Sporosarcina pasteurii: one gene and its partners. The protein of the gene in region 3 interacts with the protein of the main gene of each other region in a pairwise test. Links are inferred from orthologs where the notes say so. Each region holds a gene or a part of one and is shown on either strand. Other genes may lie near its edges.

The links.
Region 1: the proteins of ezrA (region 3) and ftsA interact in binary tests that used the Bacillus subtilis proteins (3 or more experiments, as listed by UniProt). The link is inferred for Sporosarcina pasteurii from one-to-one orthologs.
Region 2: the proteins of ezrA (region 3) and ftsZ interact in binary tests that used the Bacillus subtilis proteins (3 or more experiments, as listed by UniProt). The link is inferred for Sporosarcina pasteurii from one-to-one orthologs.

The regions. Positions count from the first base shown.
Region 1 is NZ_CP160452.1:2,176,628-2,183,264, forward strand. What follows is about bases 1-2,834. They hold ftsA (cell division protein FtsA), read right to left. Parts: upstream 2,143-2,834; coding sequence 859-2,142; downstream 1-858. Other genes in these bases: ftsZ (cell division protein FtsZ), read right to left, coding at 1-799; AB1H92_RS10275 (small basic family protein), read right to left, coding at 2,237-2,608; AB1H92_RS10280 (DUF881 domain-containing protein), read right to left, coding at 2,611-2,834. Outside these bases: more of AB1H92_RS10280, read right to left, coding at 2,835-3,324; AB1H92_RS10285 (DUF881 domain-containing protein), read right to left, coding at 3,344-4,063; AB1H92_RS10290 (cell division protein FtsQ/DivIB), read right to left, coding at 4,047-4,889; putative lipid II flippase FtsW, read right to left, coding at 5,115-6,239; murD (UDP-N-acetylmuramoyl-L-alanine--D-glutamate ligase), read right to left, coding at 6,289-6,637. UniProt on the Bacillus subtilis protein: Cell division protein that is required for the assembly of the Z ring. May serve as a membrane anchor for the Z ring. Binds and hydrolyzes ATP. Also involved in sporulation.
Region 2 is NZ_CP160452.1:2,175,180-2,178,140, forward strand. The notes cover bases 156-2,961. They hold ftsZ (cell division protein FtsZ), read right to left. Parts: upstream 2,248-2,961; coding sequence 1,063-2,247; downstream 156-1,062. Other genes in these bases: AB1H92_RS10260 (sigma-E processing peptidase SpoIIGA), read right to left, coding at 156-755; ftsA (cell division protein FtsA), read right to left, coding at 2,307-2,961. In the rest of the region: more of AB1H92_RS10260, read right to left, coding at 1-155. UniProt on the Bacillus subtilis protein: Essential cell division protein that forms a contractile ring structure (Z ring) at the future cell division site. The regulation of the ring assembly controls the timing and the location of cell division.
Region 3 is NZ_CP160452.1:837,391-848,304, reverse strand. What follows is about bases 37-2,885. They hold ezrA (septation ring formation regulator EzrA), read right to left. Parts: upstream 2,390-2,885; coding sequence 683-2,389; downstream 37-682. Other genes in these bases: AB1H92_RS03825 (GAF domain-containing protein), read left to right, coding at 2,587-2,885; AB1H92_RS03835 (cysteine desulfurase family protein), read right to left, coding at 37-532. Also shown: more of AB1H92_RS03835, read right to left, coding at 1-36; more of AB1H92_RS03825, read left to right, coding at 2,886-3,066; megL (methionine gamma-lyase), read right to left, coding at 3,119-4,336; rpsD (30S ribosomal protein S4), read left to right, coding at 4,934-5,539; AB1H92_RS03810 (SOS response-associated peptidase), read right to left, coding at 5,613-6,278; AB1H92_RS03805 (cobalamin-binding protein), read left to right, coding at 6,444-7,259; tyrS (tyrosine--tRNA ligase), read right to left, coding at 7,315-8,568; AB1H92_RS03795 (transglycosylase domain-containing protein), read left to right, coding at 8,984-10,914. UniProt on the Bacillus subtilis protein: Negative regulator of FtsZ ring formation; modulates the frequency and position of FtsZ ring formation. Inhibits FtsZ ring formation at polar sites. Interacts either with FtsZ or with one of its binding partners to promote depolymerization.

The DNA of each region.
Region 1 (6,637 bases), 1.3 Mb from region 3 along the record:
CTCCTGTAATGTTCATGAGGACGCCTTTAGCACCGTCAATGGACGTTTCTAGTAGTGGACTGGAGATTGCTTTCTTCGCTGCTTCAGATGCTCGGTTCTCGCCAGTTGAAATCCCGATACCCATAAGTGCAGAGCCTTTATTAGACATAATTGTTTTCACGTCTGCAAAGTCTAGGTTGATCAGTCCTGGGACTGCAATTAAATCTGAAATACCTTGTACACCTTGACGTAGAACGTTATCTGCTTCACGGAATGCTTCAAGCATTGGTGTATTCTTGTCAACGATTTCAAGTAGTTTGTCATTTGGAATGACAATTAATGTGTCTACGGAATCTTTCATCGCTGTTATTCCACCAATTGCTTGTGTTTGACGCTTTCGGCCCTCAAACGTAAACGGTCGCGTCACAACACCAACTGTTAATGCGCCCAAATCTTTTGCAACTTGCGCGATGACGGGTGCTGCTCCTGTTCCTGTACCTCCACCCATTCCGGCAGTAACGAATACCATATCTGCACCGCGTAGCGCTTCTTCGATTTGTTCTCTACTTTCTTCTGCTGCTTTCTTTCCAACTTCCGGGTTTGCTCCTGCCCCGAGTCCTCGCGTTAACTTTGTTCCAATTTGTAATTTCACTTCAGCTTCAGATAGATTAAGCGCTTGTGCATCTGTATTTACAGCAATAAACTCGACACCTTCTACTCCATGCTCAATCATTCGGTTTACTGCATTATTTCCACCACCACCAACGCCGATTACTTTAATGACGGCAAGTTGGTCAATATTCGTATCAAAATCCAGCATTTTCTCTCCTCCTAAATTTTACTTCCATATATGTTTGCTCATTCTATCAATCTCTAACATTATTCAAAGAAGTTATTAAATACTTTTCTCGCTTTAGACATAAAGCTTTCCTTTTCTACGTGCTCTCTGTTCGTCTGTTTTTGCGCTTTTGCTTGTGCAAATGAATGGTCATCACTTGTACTTACAGCTGGTTCATCAGAAATTGAACCAAAGAACTCTTCTTGCATATGCGCATATCGAATTAGACCAACTGCTGTTGTATACATCGGTTCACGTACACCGATGTATTCAGGTGTATGAATACGAACTCTCGATTTCAGGACATGGCGAGCGAGTGGAAGCATTCCTTCAATCTTCGTAATGCCTCCTGTTAGGACGACGCCGCCTGGTAAATCTTTAATCCCCATCTTAAATAACTCTTCTAAGACAAGGTCGAAAAGCTCTTCTAATCGAACACCAATGATTTCCGATATGTATCGTTGACTGTATTGTTCTTTAGAATCTGCACCAATCACTGGCACTTCGAATAAATCATCATCTGAAGCATCGTCATAAAAAGCATGTCCAAACTTATGCTTTATTTTTCTTGCTTGTTCGGTAGGTGTCTTTAACACAATTGATAAATCTTTTGTTACGTGGTCTCCTCCTATTGGCAGTACACTAGTTGCCATGAGTCGATCATCACCGAAAATAGCAATCGTCGTTGAGCCTCCACCGATGTCAATAAAAGCTGTCCCATGATTCATTTCATCGTCCGTTAGCGCAAACGTTCCTGCTGCAAGAGGCTGTAAATAAATTTCTCGAATTGTTAAGCCCGCACGTTCAACACATCGTAAAATGTTATGAACAAGTGTTTTAGACGTCGTAATCAATGTTCCATCCATTTCTAATCGAACACCAATCATACCGCGAGGATCGGTAATTTCCCCGTAATCATCAACGATAAATTGCTTTGGAATAATATTCACAATTTCCCGTTCGGGTGGAACAGACATCACTTGTGCTGACTGCATCACACGATCAAGATCATCATCGGTAATTTCCCGATTCTCAGAATTAACTGCAACGACTCCTTTAACATCTTGTAAAGTGACACCGTTAGCAGGAATCCCTACTACCACTTCATGTATTGCCATCCCTGTCATTCTTTCGGCTTGGTCAACCGCTTTTTGAATCGACTCTACAGTCGCATCAATATCAATAATCGTACCCCTACGAATTCCTGAAGACTGAACATTCCCTACTCCAATGACGTGAAGGGTTTCACCATCTACTTCCCCAATCAACACTTTAATTGACGATGATCCAATATCTAATGAAACATATAGTTCAGATTGGCTCAATGACTGACACCTCCAAATTTAAAGCTTATCTTCCATTCTATTTCATTATAACCATATTGTCTAAATTTTTTCGACATCGGGTATTCAAATCCTTTCATTCATTCGTATTTCCGGTCGCACTTTTACTTCTATCAGTCCATTTTGCGAGTAATATTCTTCGGATGACAGCAATATTTTGAAAAAGCCGAACAGCAAATGCAAAGATTGCTGCAAGATATAAGTCAAGTCCGAGATGAACCCCTAAAAACGCAAGTCCAACTGCTAGAGCGATATTAAAGAAAAATCCTGTTACGAAGATTTTATCATCATATACTTGCTGTAGGCTAGCACGCATTCCCCCAAATAAGGAGTCAAGGGCAGCTAAAATAGCAATTGATAAATAGTTACTGTAAACTTGCGATACTTGTATGTCTGATAAAAGACCAAATGTTACACCTAATATAAGGCCAAGCAAGGGTAGCCACATCGTTATTCCCCTTTCGGCAATTCATTTAAGTACAAATTTTTAACGCTTTCTTTCCAACCTCTAATTTTCACACTGTTTACAGGTTCTCCAACTCTTAACACTAAATCATCTAAATAAAAATCATCATGAATTGCAGATGCCTGCAATGTGTTATACACCATTTCACTATCCTTAGAAGTGTCTGTAATCACTTTTATAGTAAACGGTGGCGAGGCAACATTTAATCCATTGACAGTCGTAAAGCCATTGATATCTCGAATTGCACTTAAGGAGGTATATCGTTTACCATCGATTTCCAATGCCCGCCATTTCACACGGTTTAATTCATTGACAAAGCGCGTCAAAAGATCTGGCGATATACTTGTAATACCGATACCTAGCGCAATACTTTCTGGAGACGGTTCAACTTCAATGACCAATCCAGGCCCCTCTGTGTCTGTCATACCAGCTTGTGCGTGTAGTTTTTCTACAGTTTCTTTAAGTGCTTGTCCTGTGTTTTCATCACTTAATGATTCATAGGTCCGAATTGTCTCATCCAAACCCCGTATCTCTTTAAGTAATTCAGAATGTAGTTTTTTCTCATTTGATAATTCATTTCGAATTGCCCACATATCGCGTGTGTCACGTTTCTCCGGCTTTTGGATTGTATTATACTGAATCGCTATCATAAAACCAACAATGAGCAAAACGATCATAAACTTCAGTTGTCTTCGCATTTGCTCACCTTCCTTACGTTCAGCTTTCTTCTCCTACCGCGGCTAACTGAAGATTTTTAATTTGCTCTGTCGTTACGACGATATTGTCCAATAAAAGCCGATCAATCACGCCACCTTTTAAATACAGAGCTTCATGCAATACGTCCATTTTTCCAACTGCCTCAATAACAAACGGAGCCGGAAATGTTTTCCCGTCAATCGTAATGACAGGACCTGTACATTTAATATACGAATTATGCGTTATACGTTGCCCATTAATTGAAATTCCTTGAGCGCCTGAAATTCTTAATTCGTTAATTACCTTAAAAATATGGCTTTCATGTACAATATAATCATTTGGGTTCTGCTCAATCGGATCATATTCCGCATCCATAAGTGTAACCCTAAGGCCTTGTCCCATTGCTGGAACTACACCAAGCAGCAGGCGAAGATCTTTCGCTTCTTCTACTAAGTCAGCATGATCTTCTTCTTGTTCTAAGAAGGAGCGCTCATAGGCTCTAATCTCCTCCTGCTTGACGCCGATATCGTCGGAAAGTTCCCTGTTTCGTTCTTGTTGTTCTATAAGTTCTTCTCGGTATTTTTCTTCTGCCAAAAACGCAGCGGACGATAACTGATCGTGCTTCGCATCTTTACCAAACGTTCTATAAGAAAATGCTAGAATAAAACCTAATACGAGGAACACGATTGCAAATAGTATTGGTCTTCCTCTTTTATCAAAAAAACTACTCGCTTTCCTCATCGTATTCGACCTCTTCCTGTTCCTGTTCCTGTTCCTCTTCCTCTGCCTCTTCCTCTGCCTCTTCCTCATTACCAGTTACACCATAAATCTTACTATAAGGCGTAAAGAAAGTACCAACTTCCATGTCAATGACCCCTTTTTCTTCTCCATCTAACTGAGCAATGATGGCAGAATAATAGGCCATTTTCTCTGCAAATGTAGGGATAATCGCCTTTATCTCATATCCATCATCCATAAATACCGTAATAAAATCCGGCTCCTCTTTCCTCCCTGTATAAAGGATTTCAGATATTAACTGATAAACTTCATTTTCCATTTTTATTAACTGTTCGGTCATTCGTTTCTTAACATCTATATCAGTAAAGCCGTTTAAAATTGGTGCATCCTCTTCTGGTGCGAGCTTTTCAGGCGTGAAAACGTCACCATTTTCTAATAACAGCCCAAATTGACCATCGTTTTCTATATAGGCGATAGGTTTCCATTCAGTTACTGTGATTTGAACCCCTCTCAACCACTTCCTGGAGACAACAGCTTTTTGAACACCTTCAATTTTCTCTAGTCGCTGTTCTACCTGTTTCGCTGAAAATCCCCACAGAGAATCATCCACCTGCAGTTCACTTTTGTCTGTATAAAATGATGGCTCATAGATTTTCGCACCTACAACATGGAACTTATCAATGCGACTAAATGGTGATTGGAAATAAAGAATGACGAGAAGAGCGATTAGGAATACCGATACGATGAATATGAACTTCCGATTCGTTCTCCTCCGTCGCCTTTCACGCATCGATGGAATTCTTTCTTCAATATCAATAACCTTTTCCATACCGCCCCTCCTCTCATATATGTTTTAAATTTTGTTTTGTAAAAACTCTTGTCACTTACGGTCATAAGCAAGCTAGCTATGTGGCAAAGTTCACCACTCGGGCCTACAGGATGTAGGTCATGCAATCGTTGCAATCGAACAGCGAAGGGTGAGATTTGCCGTATTTCTGCGCACTTTGCAGAAATTAAGGCACATACAGGACGCGGCGTTCCTAGACAGCCTTCCTTACTTCGACTTATGCCCGTCGTGTCTAACCAGGCGCCCTCCGCTTTTATTATTCATAAAGTGGAGGATGACTCCGGCTGCCATCCATGTTGTTAGTAAAGATGAGCCTCCGTAACTAATAAATGGGAGTGTAACGCCTGTAACGGGAAGTAATCCGGAGACTACTCCGATATTTAAAAATGTCTGGAAGAAGATCATTGCGCCCATGCCTGAAACAACGAGTAAAGAAAAGCGTGCTTCGGTGCGAATCGCTATCCCAAATGTTGCGATTAAAAAAACAACAAATAACAGAAGGATAATTGTCGCTCCTATAAACCCTGATTCCTCGGCAATAATGGAAAATATAAAATCATTTTGGGGTTCAGGTAAATACAAATATTTTTGCCTACTGTTGCCATATCCGTGTCCAAATAGTCCACCAGGTGAAATCGCAAACAGAGATTGTATTGCTTGAAACCCAGTTCCCAGTGGATCGTTCCACGGATCGATATACGATTTAATCCGGTCTAATCGATAAGGCGCTGTAGCAATTAGCGCAATAAAAGCCCCTACCCCAGCGATACCAATCATCGTAAAAAAACGTAAAGAGTAGCCAGCGACGAATAATACGACAAATGCAGAGACGATTAAAATAACTGTGGATCCTAGGTCCGGTTGCAACATGATGAGTGCAGCTGGCAATAAAATATACCAAAGATGTTTAAAACTAAACATTTTTTTCCCGCTTGTTTCAACCAAACTACTTGCTAATTTGCCAATCAGGGCTACCTTAATGAACTCTGCTGGTTGCAAGCTAACTGGACCTAGAATAATCCAACTTTGTGATCCATTTCGAACCGCACCGATGCCTGGTATTTTCACCGCAACAAGGGCAACAATGGCTAAGTAATACAATATCGTCCATACTTTTTGATTGGATGTTAAGGGACTTTTCATAATAAATGCTGCAATTCCAATAGATACCAACATGTAAATACCTTGCTTTACAATGAATGGAGACGAATCAGCATAATGAACTGTCCCCCAATAGGATCCTGCCGAATGCACAAATGCCAATCCAATACACGACAGTGCGAGCGCCGAAGTGACGAACGCAACTTTTAGCTTTCCTTCCAGTGAACGCATCCTTCCACAATCGTGTTTTTAATGCTAACTATTTTTCACTTGATGGCTATTAAAGGGACATGACCGCGTCAATAAATTTATCTCCACGTACCTCAAAGCTTGCATATTCATCCCAACTTGCACTTGCTGGCGATAACAAAATAATATCCTTTTCCGAAGATAAGTCGTGAGCCAGCTGAACAGCGTGCTCCATTGTTGTTGCTTCTTCAACACTTTTTATTCCACACGACTGGGCAAATTCAGCAAATCTTTTTTTCGTTTCACCAAGCGCGACAACAGCTTTCACATTATCCATATAAGGTCTCAGTTCTTCGAATGAATGCCCTCGATCCAAGCCGCCAGCTATCAAGACGATTGGACTGTCAAAAGCGGCTAACGCACTTTTAGTAGCCAATGTG
Region 2 (2,961 bases), 1.3 Mb from region 3 along the record:
GTTATAACGATAAAACCTTGATCGAGCTTGCCACCTCCTTCGATTGACCAGTCATCATATTTAATACCAACTGCCCATGATTTGCCTTGTACAGTCAATAACCTGACAAGACGGAGTTCTTTCCTATATACCTCAGGAAAGTCTACCAGTGTAGATGGTCCTTGTGGATTCCATGAGAATAAAGCTTTTTTTAATGAATGAGGAATATAATTCTCTACTGCATGTAATGCAATGAAATGAACTGGATAACCTGATAATGGCTCAGTACAGCTATTTCCTGAATCTACAAAAACTGTTAACGGAATTTCGCTCCCCCAAATATGGAGGGTTGAATTGGCAAGAAGCTCTGAGACGTGTTGCGAAGTACGCACATCAAGCCATTTTATTTTTATAAGATAAAGCGCAAAATAAGCAATCCCTGCATAGATAATAACTGCTTGATAACCACCTAAAATTCGGACATTGTATTGTAACGCTGTCAATAATCCACCTGCAAATAGCGTACCAATTAGCACCATTGAGGCTGATTTTTTCCAAGGTTCAAATGACTTGCCGAAAGCAACAACTGTCATACTTATAAAAGCGACAAGAATTGTCCAAAATGAAACTGGGAAAAAAACAACTGGTATCGCACCGACAAAGGAAGCTAAACAGAGCCGAGCAAGACCAATTTTCACATTTTGCATTTTATTTGCGAATGACAAAATCGTAAAGTTAAATACCATATTCAATCCGATAATCAGCTCGCCATACATAGAATGTCCTCCCTCGTACTAAAGATAGCACGCAACCTATAAAATGTTTGTCGGTTTGGGTACTTTTAATAAAAAAAGGTTCGACAATTTCCATGTTGAAAATATATGTATAGCGCCCAGATTACATGAGTAAAATGACGGACAAATTTTACAATTATCTTTTCACCGGCATACCAAAGCAGAATAAGTGTAGTTTTTGTAGAGTCAAGAAATTTATGTTGCGAAATCATAAAAAATTATCTCAGTTCATATAAAAAAACATTCCATCAACGGAAAAACCATTGATAGAATGTTTAAATGTTTATATTTATCTACGGCGACGGTTTCTTAAAAATGTCGGAATATCTAAACCATCATCCGCTTGATTATTTTGTTGCGCATGAATTGGTTCCGGTTCAGGTTGCTTATATTGCTCCTGTTCCTCACGACGACGCTCCATCGGACGTTCTACTTGTTGTTCACGAGCAGGTGATTGTGCACGATTTTGAGCGTTTCCACCAATTCCTGTACCTCTTGTAGGTCTTGCTGAAATTAATTGCTCTTCTGTAAATCCTGTTGCAATCACAGTAACAATAATTTCGTCTTTCAAATTATCATTAATTACGGAACCGAATATCATATTGACATCTTCATCAGATGCTGATGCAACAATATCTGCTGCTTCTTGTACTTCAAATAAGCTTAAATTGGATCCTCCTGTAATGTTCATGAGGACGCCTTTAGCACCGTCAATGGACGTTTCTAGTAGTGGACTGGAGATTGCTTTCTTCGCTGCTTCAGATGCTCGGTTCTCGCCAGTTGAAATCCCGATACCCATAAGTGCAGAGCCTTTATTAGACATAATTGTTTTCACGTCTGCAAAGTCTAGGTTGATCAGTCCTGGGACTGCAATTAAATCTGAAATACCTTGTACACCTTGACGTAGAACGTTATCTGCTTCACGGAATGCTTCAAGCATTGGTGTATTCTTGTCAACGATTTCAAGTAGTTTGTCATTTGGAATGACAATTAATGTGTCTACGGAATCTTTCATCGCTGTTATTCCACCAATTGCTTGTGTTTGACGCTTTCGGCCCTCAAACGTAAACGGTCGCGTCACAACACCAACTGTTAATGCGCCCAAATCTTTTGCAACTTGCGCGATGACGGGTGCTGCTCCTGTTCCTGTACCTCCACCCATTCCGGCAGTAACGAATACCATATCTGCACCGCGTAGCGCTTCTTCGATTTGTTCTCTACTTTCTTCTGCTGCTTTCTTTCCAACTTCCGGGTTTGCTCCTGCCCCGAGTCCTCGCGTTAACTTTGTTCCAATTTGTAATTTCACTTCAGCTTCAGATAGATTAAGCGCTTGTGCATCTGTATTTACAGCAATAAACTCGACACCTTCTACTCCATGCTCAATCATTCGGTTTACTGCATTATTTCCACCACCACCAACGCCGATTACTTTAATGACGGCAAGTTGGTCAATATTCGTATCAAAATCCAGCATTTTCTCTCCTCCTAAATTTTACTTCCATATATGTTTGCTCATTCTATCAATCTCTAACATTATTCAAAGAAGTTATTAAATACTTTTCTCGCTTTAGACATAAAGCTTTCCTTTTCTACGTGCTCTCTGTTCGTCTGTTTTTGCGCTTTTGCTTGTGCAAATGAATGGTCATCACTTGTACTTACAGCTGGTTCATCAGAAATTGAACCAAAGAACTCTTCTTGCATATGCGCATATCGAATTAGACCAACTGCTGTTGTATACATCGGTTCACGTACACCGATGTATTCAGGTGTATGAATACGAACTCTCGATTTCAGGACATGGCGAGCGAGTGGAAGCATTCCTTCAATCTTCGTAATGCCTCCTGTTAGGACGACGCCGCCTGGTAAATCTTTAATCCCCATCTTAAATAACTCTTCTAAGACAAGGTCGAAAAGCTCTTCTAATCGAACACCAATGATTTCCGATATGTATCGTTGACTGTATTGTTCTTTAGAATCTGCACCAATCACTGGCACTTCGAATAAATCATCATCTGAAGCATCGTCATAAAAAGCATGTCCAAACTTATGCTTTATTTTTCTTGCTTGTTCGGTAGGTGTCTTTAACACAATTGATAAATCTTTTGTTACGTGGTCTCCTCCTATTGGCAGTACACTAGTTGCCATGAGTCGATCATCACCGAAAATAGCAATCGTCGTTGAGCCTCCA
Region 3 (10,914 bases):
GTACAGCGTCAACATGAAAAATTGCACGTGATTTTTTTCGAATCACTTTTCCACAATCCTCAATTGGCTGTATTGCACCAATTTCATTGTTTACATGCATAATACTTACAACGACAGTGTCTTCTCTAAGCTTTTCTTTCAATTCATCGATTGAAATAACGCCATCTTTATTAACTGATAAGTATTCGACTATAAATCCTTCTCGTTCCAATTGTTTAACTGCCTCTAAAACAGAAGGGTGTTCGATTTTAGTTGTTAAAATATGATTGCCGCGGTTTTGATATTTTCGAGCAAATCCAATCACCGCTAAATTATTCGCCTCAGTTCCACCTGATGTATAAATGACCGTGCCAACAGAAACCTGAGTTAAATTTAATATTTGTTCTCGTGATTTTTCAAGAAGCGTTTCCGCTTCTCTTCCAGCAACATGAAGGGAAGCGGGATTTGCAAAAAATCTTTTATTAACTTCTACAAAAGAATTTAGAACTTCTTCTTTTGGTGCAGTCGTTGCACTATTATCTAGATAAATCATTAATTTCATTCCATTCTTTATTTTGAATTCATTCAATTATAAGCGTGACAAAGCCACCTGCACGACTATGTGCGGGTGGCTCGAAATAATTAAAAGCGAAAGATTAACATAAATAAGCTCAATCTGCAGTATCGCTAACATTAAAAACAATTAAATCGTTAAATCGTCTTTTTCTTGCAACAATTCCTCAATCCGCTTCATTGCCCCTGGTTCAACTTCCTCTACTGCTGTTGCTGCTTCCTCCAAAGCCTTGGCATAGCGAAATTGCCTGAACGACTCCTCAGCTTCTTGCAATTGTGCATGGACGCGCTCATTAGATGCTCGATAACGATTTCCATATTGAATAATCCATTCGACTAGCATCACATTTTCGAGTAATTCTTCTGTCTTTCCTCTTACTTCCTGAACAGATTGTTTAGCATTTTCTAAGTAAGAATTAACAAGCGTCATATTTAAAGGAACTTCCTCCAAGCTCTGTCTAACAATATATAGTTGTTCTTCCGCTTCTTCTAGTCTGGCATCAATATCGTCAGGTATGCCCGGAATATTTCCTCTATGTAATGAACGATCAGCATCTTGTAATTCTTTTGAAAGTCCTTTAAGCTCAGCGCGCACTTTATTTTCATCGTTTCGTAATTTTTTTAAGCGCTCTGCAAAATCTTTTCGTTCTTCGTCTATATAGCCAACCTTCTCTGTAATCATTTGTATGGTTTCTTGCATACTAGAATAGGCAGAAGTATTATTTTCAATTTGCTCTACAATGACAGCAAATTGTTTATTTAATAATTCAATTTCCTCTGAGGCACTCTGCGGAATTTTCGCCTCATCCTCGTTTATTCTGTAACTTTGTTGGACGAATGTAATTTCTGTTAATGTTTCATTCACAAGTCCAGTCACCCTTAATAGTTCATCGTATACAGTTTGATAATTCTCTTCAACATAATGTTTTGCGACTACTTCTTTCTCTAGTGCATCATACAATCCATCTAATTGACTGTGTATCTCTTCAACTTCTTCTGGTATACCATCCATCTCTAACTGAGCTATTTCTTCCGCCATTCGCTCAAGCTTCTCTTCTATATCTACCAGTATTTTCTCGATTTCTAAGTGTTGTAAGTTATAAGCTTGCTCTTCCATTTCCCTTACACCATTACGCAATTCTCGTATAGAGGTTGGAATTGAATTTTGAATATCAGCTAACAGAGCAGGTATCTGTTCAATAATTTGAAACAAATAGTCACCTTTCTCAGTTAATGCGATGACAATTTCTCGGGCTTGTAAATAATTCCCGTTTTCTGTCAATGTCTCATACTCGGCAAATTTAGGTCTAAATGTTTCCAATTCCTTTTCAAGCGGGTTCACCGTTTCTCCAAACGCTGGTTGATGTGCTAAAATTTTCTTTCGAGCACTACGATGCCTTTCTTGTAACAATTCCATTTCGACTCGATTTTTCTCTTCACTTCCAACGAGTTCATCTAAACCACTAAGGATTTCAGTCATTTTCTGCTGACTAAATTGAATTTTCTCTTCGATTAGCATGACAGTCTCTTTTAGTTTTTTAAAACTAAAACGGTCGATGTACTCTTCAGCATCGAATAATAAATTATCAAGTTCAGGCATACGTACATCAATTACTTCCGTCCAAGTTGCACGCCAAGTTTCAAATTTTTCTTCTGTCTCGCCTGTCATATTTAGTTGCTTTATTTTCGTCATTTCTTCAAATATTGGCTTATGTTGTATTTGTAGTTTTCTATGCTCAAGTTTTTTTATTTGATTCGTATGTTTACGCCTATATGAAATGGCGAGAATGGTTAAAATGATAATGAGTACTATAATTGCAATGATTACAATCTTCATCGCGATCCTCCTGTCCCAATGACTATACACTACATATTATCCTATATCGTACCATGTTTAAATACTTTTGGTTGGAAAAATGAAAATTAATAAGGGAAAAGTTCATATTTTGTCGAATGAACAGACTTACTTTTGTAAAAACGTTCGAATAACTGTATACTAACATATTACAAATTACATATGAATGAGGTGTTCAAATGTCTACAACTGTTAATGTTAACGAAGACTTAGATAAGAAATATGAATTGCTTAGCAAACAACTTGATGCACTATTGTCGGGCGAACCAAATTTATACGCAAACTTAAGTAATGCTTCGGCATTGCTTAATCAATTTTTCGATCGGATCAATTGGGTTGGGTTTTATCTAATGGAAGATGGCGAATTGGTATTAGGCCCTTTCCAAGGCTTACCGGCATGCGTCCGCATCCAAGTTGGTAAAGGTGTTTGTGGAACTGCAGTAGAACGGAAGGAATCCATTATTGTCCCGGACGTTGAAGCATTCCCTGGTCATATCGTTTGTGATGCAGCTTCCCGCTCAGAAATTGTCGTACCAATCATTAAAAACGACGAGGTTATTGGTGTGCTTGATATCGATAGTCCTGAACTAGACCGTTTTTCGGAAACTGATCGTATCGGGCTTGAAAAAGTTGTTGAAACACTAATTCAACATCTATAAAACGACGTAAAAACCCCTTCATATCAACAATGAGTTGATATGAAGGGGTTTTTTATTTGGCATTTTCTTTACTCAATGATTGTTCAACTTTTTCAAAAGCACGATTCAAATCTGCGATTAAGTCATCTGTATGTTCGAGGCCTACTGAAAGTCGAAGTAATGAATCTATGATTCCCATGGAAATTCTTTCATCATAAGGGACTACAGAATGCGTCATCGTTGCTGGATGCTGGATAAGCGTTTCTGCATCCCCTAAACTGACAGCTATTTTAATGAGCGACAAACTATTTAAAAATTGTTGCGCGCCTTCCTTACCGCCTTTCATCGTAAATGAAATAAGTCCTCCGCCGGCACGCATTTGCTTTTTTGCAATTGCATACTGTGGATTATCCACATCAAAAGGATAATATATTTTTTCTACGAGCGGTTGTTTCTTTAGGAATGTAATAATTTTCTCGGCATTTGACGTATGTCGTTCCATACGAACTGGTAATGTTTTTATTCCCCGTAATAGTAACCATGCATCGAACGGAGAGATAATGCCGCCGTAATCTTTTTGAACCGACATGCGAATCTTTTCCATCTCGTCTTCATCATTTCCTACGAGTAGACCAGCAATAACATCTCCATGTCCGTTAATATATTTCGTTGCACTATGCAAAACGAAATCGACACCTAAGGTAATTGGTTTTTGCAGATAAGGAGAAGAGAACGTATTATCTACTACAACACGAAGGCCATGACGTTTTGCGACATTTACGACTGCTTGTAAGTCGACAAGCTCCATCGTTGGATTAATTGGCGTTTCTACATAAATACAAACTGTTTCTGGCTTAATCGCACGTTCAATCTGTTCTTCAGTGCCCATCTGTACTAAATCATGCGTAATGTTATATTTATCTTCTAACATGCCTAATAATCCAAATGTACAACCGTAGATTCCTCTAGAACACAGGATATGGTCACCTGTCTTCGTTAAATGAACAAGAATGGAACTCACTGCCGCCATTCCTGATCCAAATGCTAATGCACCTTTTCCTTCTTCCAAAGCGGTTATACGTTCTTCCAACAACTGCACTGTTGGGTTCCCAAGGCGCGAATAAATCAGACCTGCTTCGTCCCCAGCAAATCTACTTTCTCCCTGTTCCGCAGTCTCAAATGAAAAAGTAGATGTTTGATAAAGAGGTACACTTAAACTTCCATGATGCAGCTTTGCATCATAACCTGTATGCACGACAACTGTGTCTTCATGTAAAGATTCTTCTTTCATCGTCATAGCCTCCCGCTTCCCCATATTTCAACACATTTTTTAAATGTGGAAGTATGGTTCCTTCTTTTAACCTTATACTATACTTTATTCTACCGAAAGAAAAGAGTTAATAATCACATTATTCTACTCTTTCGACATATTTTTCGAGATGATATGTTTTTTCTTCTATTCGGCTAGGTAAATTGCAATTTGTATGGGCTCTACTTTTCCTCAGAAGCTTAGCTTGTATCAGCAGGAAGCTTGCATTTCCTCTGATTTTAATGTCTTTTGGCATCCATCCCACCATTTATTTAGGAGTGAGGAATTCTACTGATTCAAAGTTAATTGATTTACACTTGACTATCTCTTTAAAAGTTGGTATGATTACGAACGTGTAAAATATACGCAGCAGTTATGTGTTTCAGTCTGCTCAGTTTATTCCTTTTAATGAGGTGTAACGCGTAACCTTCTGGCTGCGAAGGCGAAGTTACAAGATAATAGAATGACTACTGAATTGAACATATCTGGTCTTATTTTACAACAAAGTTTTTCCAAAACGTACTTCGTTTTGGAAATAAGTTACCATAAAATAAAACCAATTTAGAGGAGGAGTCTATTATGGCTCGTTATACAGGTCCAGCATGGAAACTATCACGTCGTCTCGGAGTATCACTTTCCGGTACGGGAAAAGAAATTGAAAAGCGTCCTTACGCTCCAGGACAACATGGTCCAACTCAACGCGTAAAACTTTCTGAATACGGATTACAGTTACAAGAAAAACAAAAACTTCGTTTCATGTTCGGTGTAAACGAACGTCAATTCAGAACTTTATTTAATAAAGCAGGTAAAATGCCTGGTAAACACGGTGAAAACTTCATGATTCTTCTTGAAACTCGCCTAGACAACGTTGTTTACCGTATGGGTCTTGCACGTACTCGTCGTGCTGCTCGTCAATTAGTTAACCACGGTCACATTTTAGTCGATGGTAAACGTCTTGACATCCCATCATACAGCGTTAAACCAGGACAAGAAATTTCTCTTCGTGAGAAGTCTCAAAACCTTGACGTTATTAATGAAGCACTAGAAGTGAACAACTTCGTACCTGAATATGTTTCATTTAACACTGAAACAAAAACAGGTCAATTCGTTCGTTTCCCAGAGCGTAGCGAACTACCAGCAGAAATTAACGAAGCACTTATCGTTGAATTCTACTCACGTAAATAATAATAAAGCAATCTATAAAACCCTTGACGTTTGGAATTTCCAACTTCAGGGGTTTTTATTTCCCTATAGAAATTTACAATGAATTAATAATCTCAGGCACATCATTCTTAGGCGAATTTACCAAAGTAGATACTTGAAAGGCCGTCATCTCTTCTGGCTGATAGGGTTTCAAAAGTTTTTTTAGATAACTTGAATCCTGAACTGTTGAGTTTAACCAAATGTCTTGTTTTTCTTCCGGAAGTATCACGGGCATTCTATCATGGATACCGCTTACCACATCATTCGCTTCGGTTGTAATTATGGTGCATGAATGAATCGTTTCACCATCTTTTTGCCACCGATCCCATAAACCCGCAAACGTAAAGACGCGATCATCCTTCATTTTGATGCGAAATGGTTGTTTTTGGCCACCATCATTTTTCCACTCGTAAAAACCATCCGCAACAATTAGGCATCTTCTTCTTTTCAATAAATTTTTGAAGCTCGGTTTTGTGTCTACCGTTTCCGAACGTGCATTAATCATTTTATAACCAATTCTCGAGTCTTTCGCCCACGAAGGAACTAACCCCCATTTTAGGAAGCCGCCCCTTTTATTTTCTCCATCACTTACAATCGAAAATACTTGTTGACTCGGTGCTACGTTATATCTTGGTGTAATATTCAGTTCACTCATATTCGATAACTCAAAAGCAAGTTGAATTTGTTCGATTGGACTTGTCATACTAAAACGTCCACACATATATGTTCACATCCTTATTTTCTACTTAATCTTTTCCCCTTCATTTTCTCACATTCGATAACCGTTATTCAAATAGTATCTATCATCTATGTTACACTAATTATCTGACATTACTATAAAGGAGGGATAACTGTACATCGAGCGAATGTCGGTTACAGTACAACTATGAGAATTATTTCTATTTGCCCAAGTAACACAGAATTAGTAGCTTATCTTGGTTTATTAGATAATCTTGTTGCAATTGATGACTATTCTGACTGGCCAAGTGAGGTTCAATCACTTCCTAAATTAGGCCCTGATTTATCAATTGATATGGACAAACTCGAAACATTTAAGCCAGATCTAGTGTTAGCTTCATTAAGCGTGCCAGGTATGGAAAAAAATGTAGAAGAATTACAAAGACGTGAAATCCCCCACATTGTCCTCAATCCGCAAAGTTTAAACGACATTGCAGACGACCTGTTAACTGTAGGTATACAGTGCGGAATTGAGCATAAAGCACTTAAACGCCAACGACAATATTTAGCTTTTATTGATGAAATGAAAAGTCGTGCCGTAACTGCACATACCTTCCCTACACTTTATTGGGAATGGTGGCCAAAACCTATTTTTACACCCGGAAAGACAAATTGGCTCACCGAAATAAGTGCGATTGCTGGTGGATTGAACGAATTCCGGGATAAAACCGAAGCAAATGTACAGACGGATTGGAATGATTTATTGGATAGAAATCCCGATTACATTCTTCTCGCTTGGGTAGGCGTTCGAACTGAGAAGGTAAATAAAGAAGTTGTTTTAAAACGACCTGGTTGGAAAAATCTTTCCGCGATTCAAAACAATTATTTTACAATTATGGAAGAAGAACTTTATTGTCGCCCTTCTCCGCGTTTATTAGAAGGCGCTTTAAAACTTGGGAAATACATACATCCAGAAATATACGCAGATTTGGAGCTTCCAGCTTGGGTAACAACCGTTGAATGAAAAAACCAGAAAAAAAACGGAGGAGAATGCTTACGCACTCTCCTCCGTTTCGTGTTTATGAAAACTTCACCATCGTGTAATTTCTTCTACCACGACGAACAATTGTAAATTGGTCCTCTAGACGGTCCTCAGCACTAATTATATATTGAGTATCTTTAATACGCTCTCCATTCACTGAAATTGCACCGTTGTTTACATCTTCTCTTCCTTGACGTTTGGAAGAGGAAATTCCTGCTTCTACGATAAAATCAACAATGTTTTTATCTTCTTTCGGCATTTCAGCAGATGGAACGTCCTTAAATGCATCGCGCATTTCATTTACAGAAAGGGCTTTTAAATCCCCACTAAATAAGGCTTGTGAAATACGAATCGCTTGGTCTAATGCTTCCTGACCATGAATAAGTCGTGTCATTTCCTCGGCAAGCGTTCTTTGCGCTTTTCTTAAATGCGCTTCTTCTTGAACAGACACTTCCAATGCTTCGATTTCTGCACGTTCTATAAATGTAAATATTTTCAAGTATTTAATCACATCGGCATCCGCCGTGTTAACCCAGAACTGGTAAAACTCATATGGTGATGTTTTTTCAGCATCTAGCCACACTGCACCACCTGCTGTTTTCCCAAACTTCGTACCATCCGCTTTTGTCACGAGTGGAATTGTAATCCCGAATGCTTTTGCTTCGTCATCTTCTTGAACTTTACGAATCACTTCAAGGCCAGTTGTAATATTGCCCCACTGGTCAGATCCGCCAATTTGCACGCGACAACCGTAATTTGTATAAAGATGGTTAAAGTCTATTCCTTGAATAAGCATATACGAAAACTCAGTAAATGAAATACCGCTTTCTAAACGTGATGCTACATTATCTTTAGCAAGCATATAATTGACACCTAAAAGTTTGCCGTAATCACGTAAAAACTCAATCGTTGACATGCCGCCAATCCAATCATTGTTATTCACCATTAATGCGCCGTTTTCCGTTTCGAAATCAAATATTCTTTGCATTTGTTTTGTAATACCTTCAACGTTTTTCGCAATTTGCTCTGTTGTCTGCAATTGTCTTTCTTCAGAACGTCCTGAAGGGTCTCCAATCATACCTGTTGCACCACCAACTAATAAAATCGGACGGTGACCGTGATTTTGGAAACGACGTAATGTTAATAATGGAACGATATGTCCGATATGCATACTGTCTGCTGTCGGATCAACTCCACAGTATAAGGATATTTTTTCATCGTTCACTACCTTCGTTAGACCTTCTTCATCAGTTTGTTGGTATAACAAACCACGCCATTTTAAATCTCCCATTAATGAGTTACTCACATAAATCCCTCCTATTTTTTTAAAAAAACAAGTATCTGTTCGAATATTAATCGTAATAAGAAAAAATAAAAAGCCCCTACACGATTAATAAATCATGCAGGGGCGCTATGTATGTAATAACGCGGTACCACCCAGCTTGAGAGAATACTCTCCACTCAATACGCCTTAACGTTGCGCACACGTCACACTCCAGAACTGTAATTCATGTATAACATACCGAGCAACTTTCACCACCCGTTGCCTCTCTATACGGTTCTGTTACCACTACTTCGGCTCTCTCAACATGCGAATAAATGTTATACTTTTATATATTATCTTATTTGGTGAATATGTCAATGAAAAATGATTTCATTTTGTCGGAATGTGCTATAATAAAAAAGATTTAAGGAGGTAGAAATACTTGAGTGATAAAATTAAGAGTTATCTCAAATACATAGAAGACAAAATCAATAACTTTACCGAAAAAAGTTGGGCTAAAAAACTCAGAATTACTTCCGGCGTTGCTTGGAACCTATTTCTTCTTTTCATTGTAAGCTGTATTACCCTATTTGTTTTCGCAGCATCAGTTGGTGCAGGCTATTTCGCATCACTTGTAGCCGAAGAACCTTTGCGATCGAAAGAAGAAATGCGAGATGATATTTTAACATATGAGGAATCATCTGAAATTTTCTTGGCGAATAATGTTTATCTCGGAAAAGTAAACGCAGATATTGAACGTAAAGAAATAAAGCTTGAAGATGTCTCGCCTTACGTTATCGATGCAGTACTTGCTACAGAAGACGAGTATTTCGAGACACATCCAGGTATTGTGCCAAAAGCGGTTTTCCGAGGAATTTTCCAAGACGTTACGAACTCCGCGAGCCAAACTGGGGGTTCAACACTTACACAGCAGTTAATAAAACTTCAAATCTTAACAAATGAAGTTTCTTATGAAAGAAAAGCAAAAGAAATTTTGCTTGCATTACGCCTCGAAAAATTTATGGACAAGCATGAAATTTTAGAAGCTTATTTAAATGTCATACCCTATGGCAGAAATGCGAATGGAGATAACATTGCAGGAGTAGAGGCTGCTGCGGAAGGGATTTTCAACGTAAATGCGAAAGATTTAAATCTTCCACAGGCAGCATTTATCGCTGGAATTCCGCAGGCGCCCTACGCACATACACCATTTTATAATCAAGGTCGTGGACTTAAAGAACCAGATCATCTAAAACCTGGGATCGACCGGATGAAGACAGTTCTTTTCCGAATGAAAGAGACTGGGTATATTACCGAAAAGCAATATGAAGAAGCAATCGCTTATGACATCACGAGAGATTTTAGAGAAAAAGAGTTACGCGCGAACGAGCGATACCCTTATTTAACACAGGAAATTCAAAGACAAACAGTAGAAGTTCTATCAAAAATGCTTGCCGAAGAAGAAGGAATCGATCCAAATCGTTTAGACGTCGAGAGTAAGCTAAAAGACAAGTATAATATTTTAGCAAGACGTGCGATGACTACAAATGGTTATCGAATTCACTCGACTATAAATAAAGATATTTTTGATCGTATGAATGAGGCGGCCAAAAGCTTTGAACATTATGGATATACGTACACTTCTAAAAGTATAGATCCGGATACCGGAGAAGAAATTATTACTCAAGATCCAGTACAAGTAGGAAGTGTAATGATTGAAAATCGTACAGGGAAGATTTTATCCTTCGTTGGCGGTCGTGATTTTAATATTAGAAACTTTAACTTTGCGACACAGGGCTTTAGACAAAATGGTTCGGCTATGAAGCCGCTGCTTGTTTATGCACCAGCAATAGAATTAGGTTACATCGGGGCGGGTAGCCCAGTCGTAGACGTTAAGTTTTCAGCAGGTGGTTGGTCACCGAGTAACTTCCAAGCAACACAAGAACTCGGTATCATACCAGCTAGACAAGCACTTGCAACTTCTCAAAACCTTGCAACCGTAAGATTGTTTAACGCCATTAAGGAGCGGGATCCTGCACAGTTCTTGAAGTTAATGGGATTTTCAAGATTATCGGATGCTGAATCCCAAAATCTCTCCCTATCTCTTGGCGCAATGACAGATGGTACGAGTGTTGAGGAAATGGTAAATGCTTATGCAACATTCGCCAATGCGGGTCAATTTATTGATGCCTATATGATTGAAAAAATAGAAGATATGGAAGGCAATATCGTATATGAACATAAAGTTGAACCTGTAGAAGTCTTTAGTCCGGAAACAGCTTATATCATCTCAGATATGCTTAGAGACGTTGCAAAACATGGAACAGCAACAACAATGAGAAACAACTTAAATTTTAGTATGGATATTGCTGC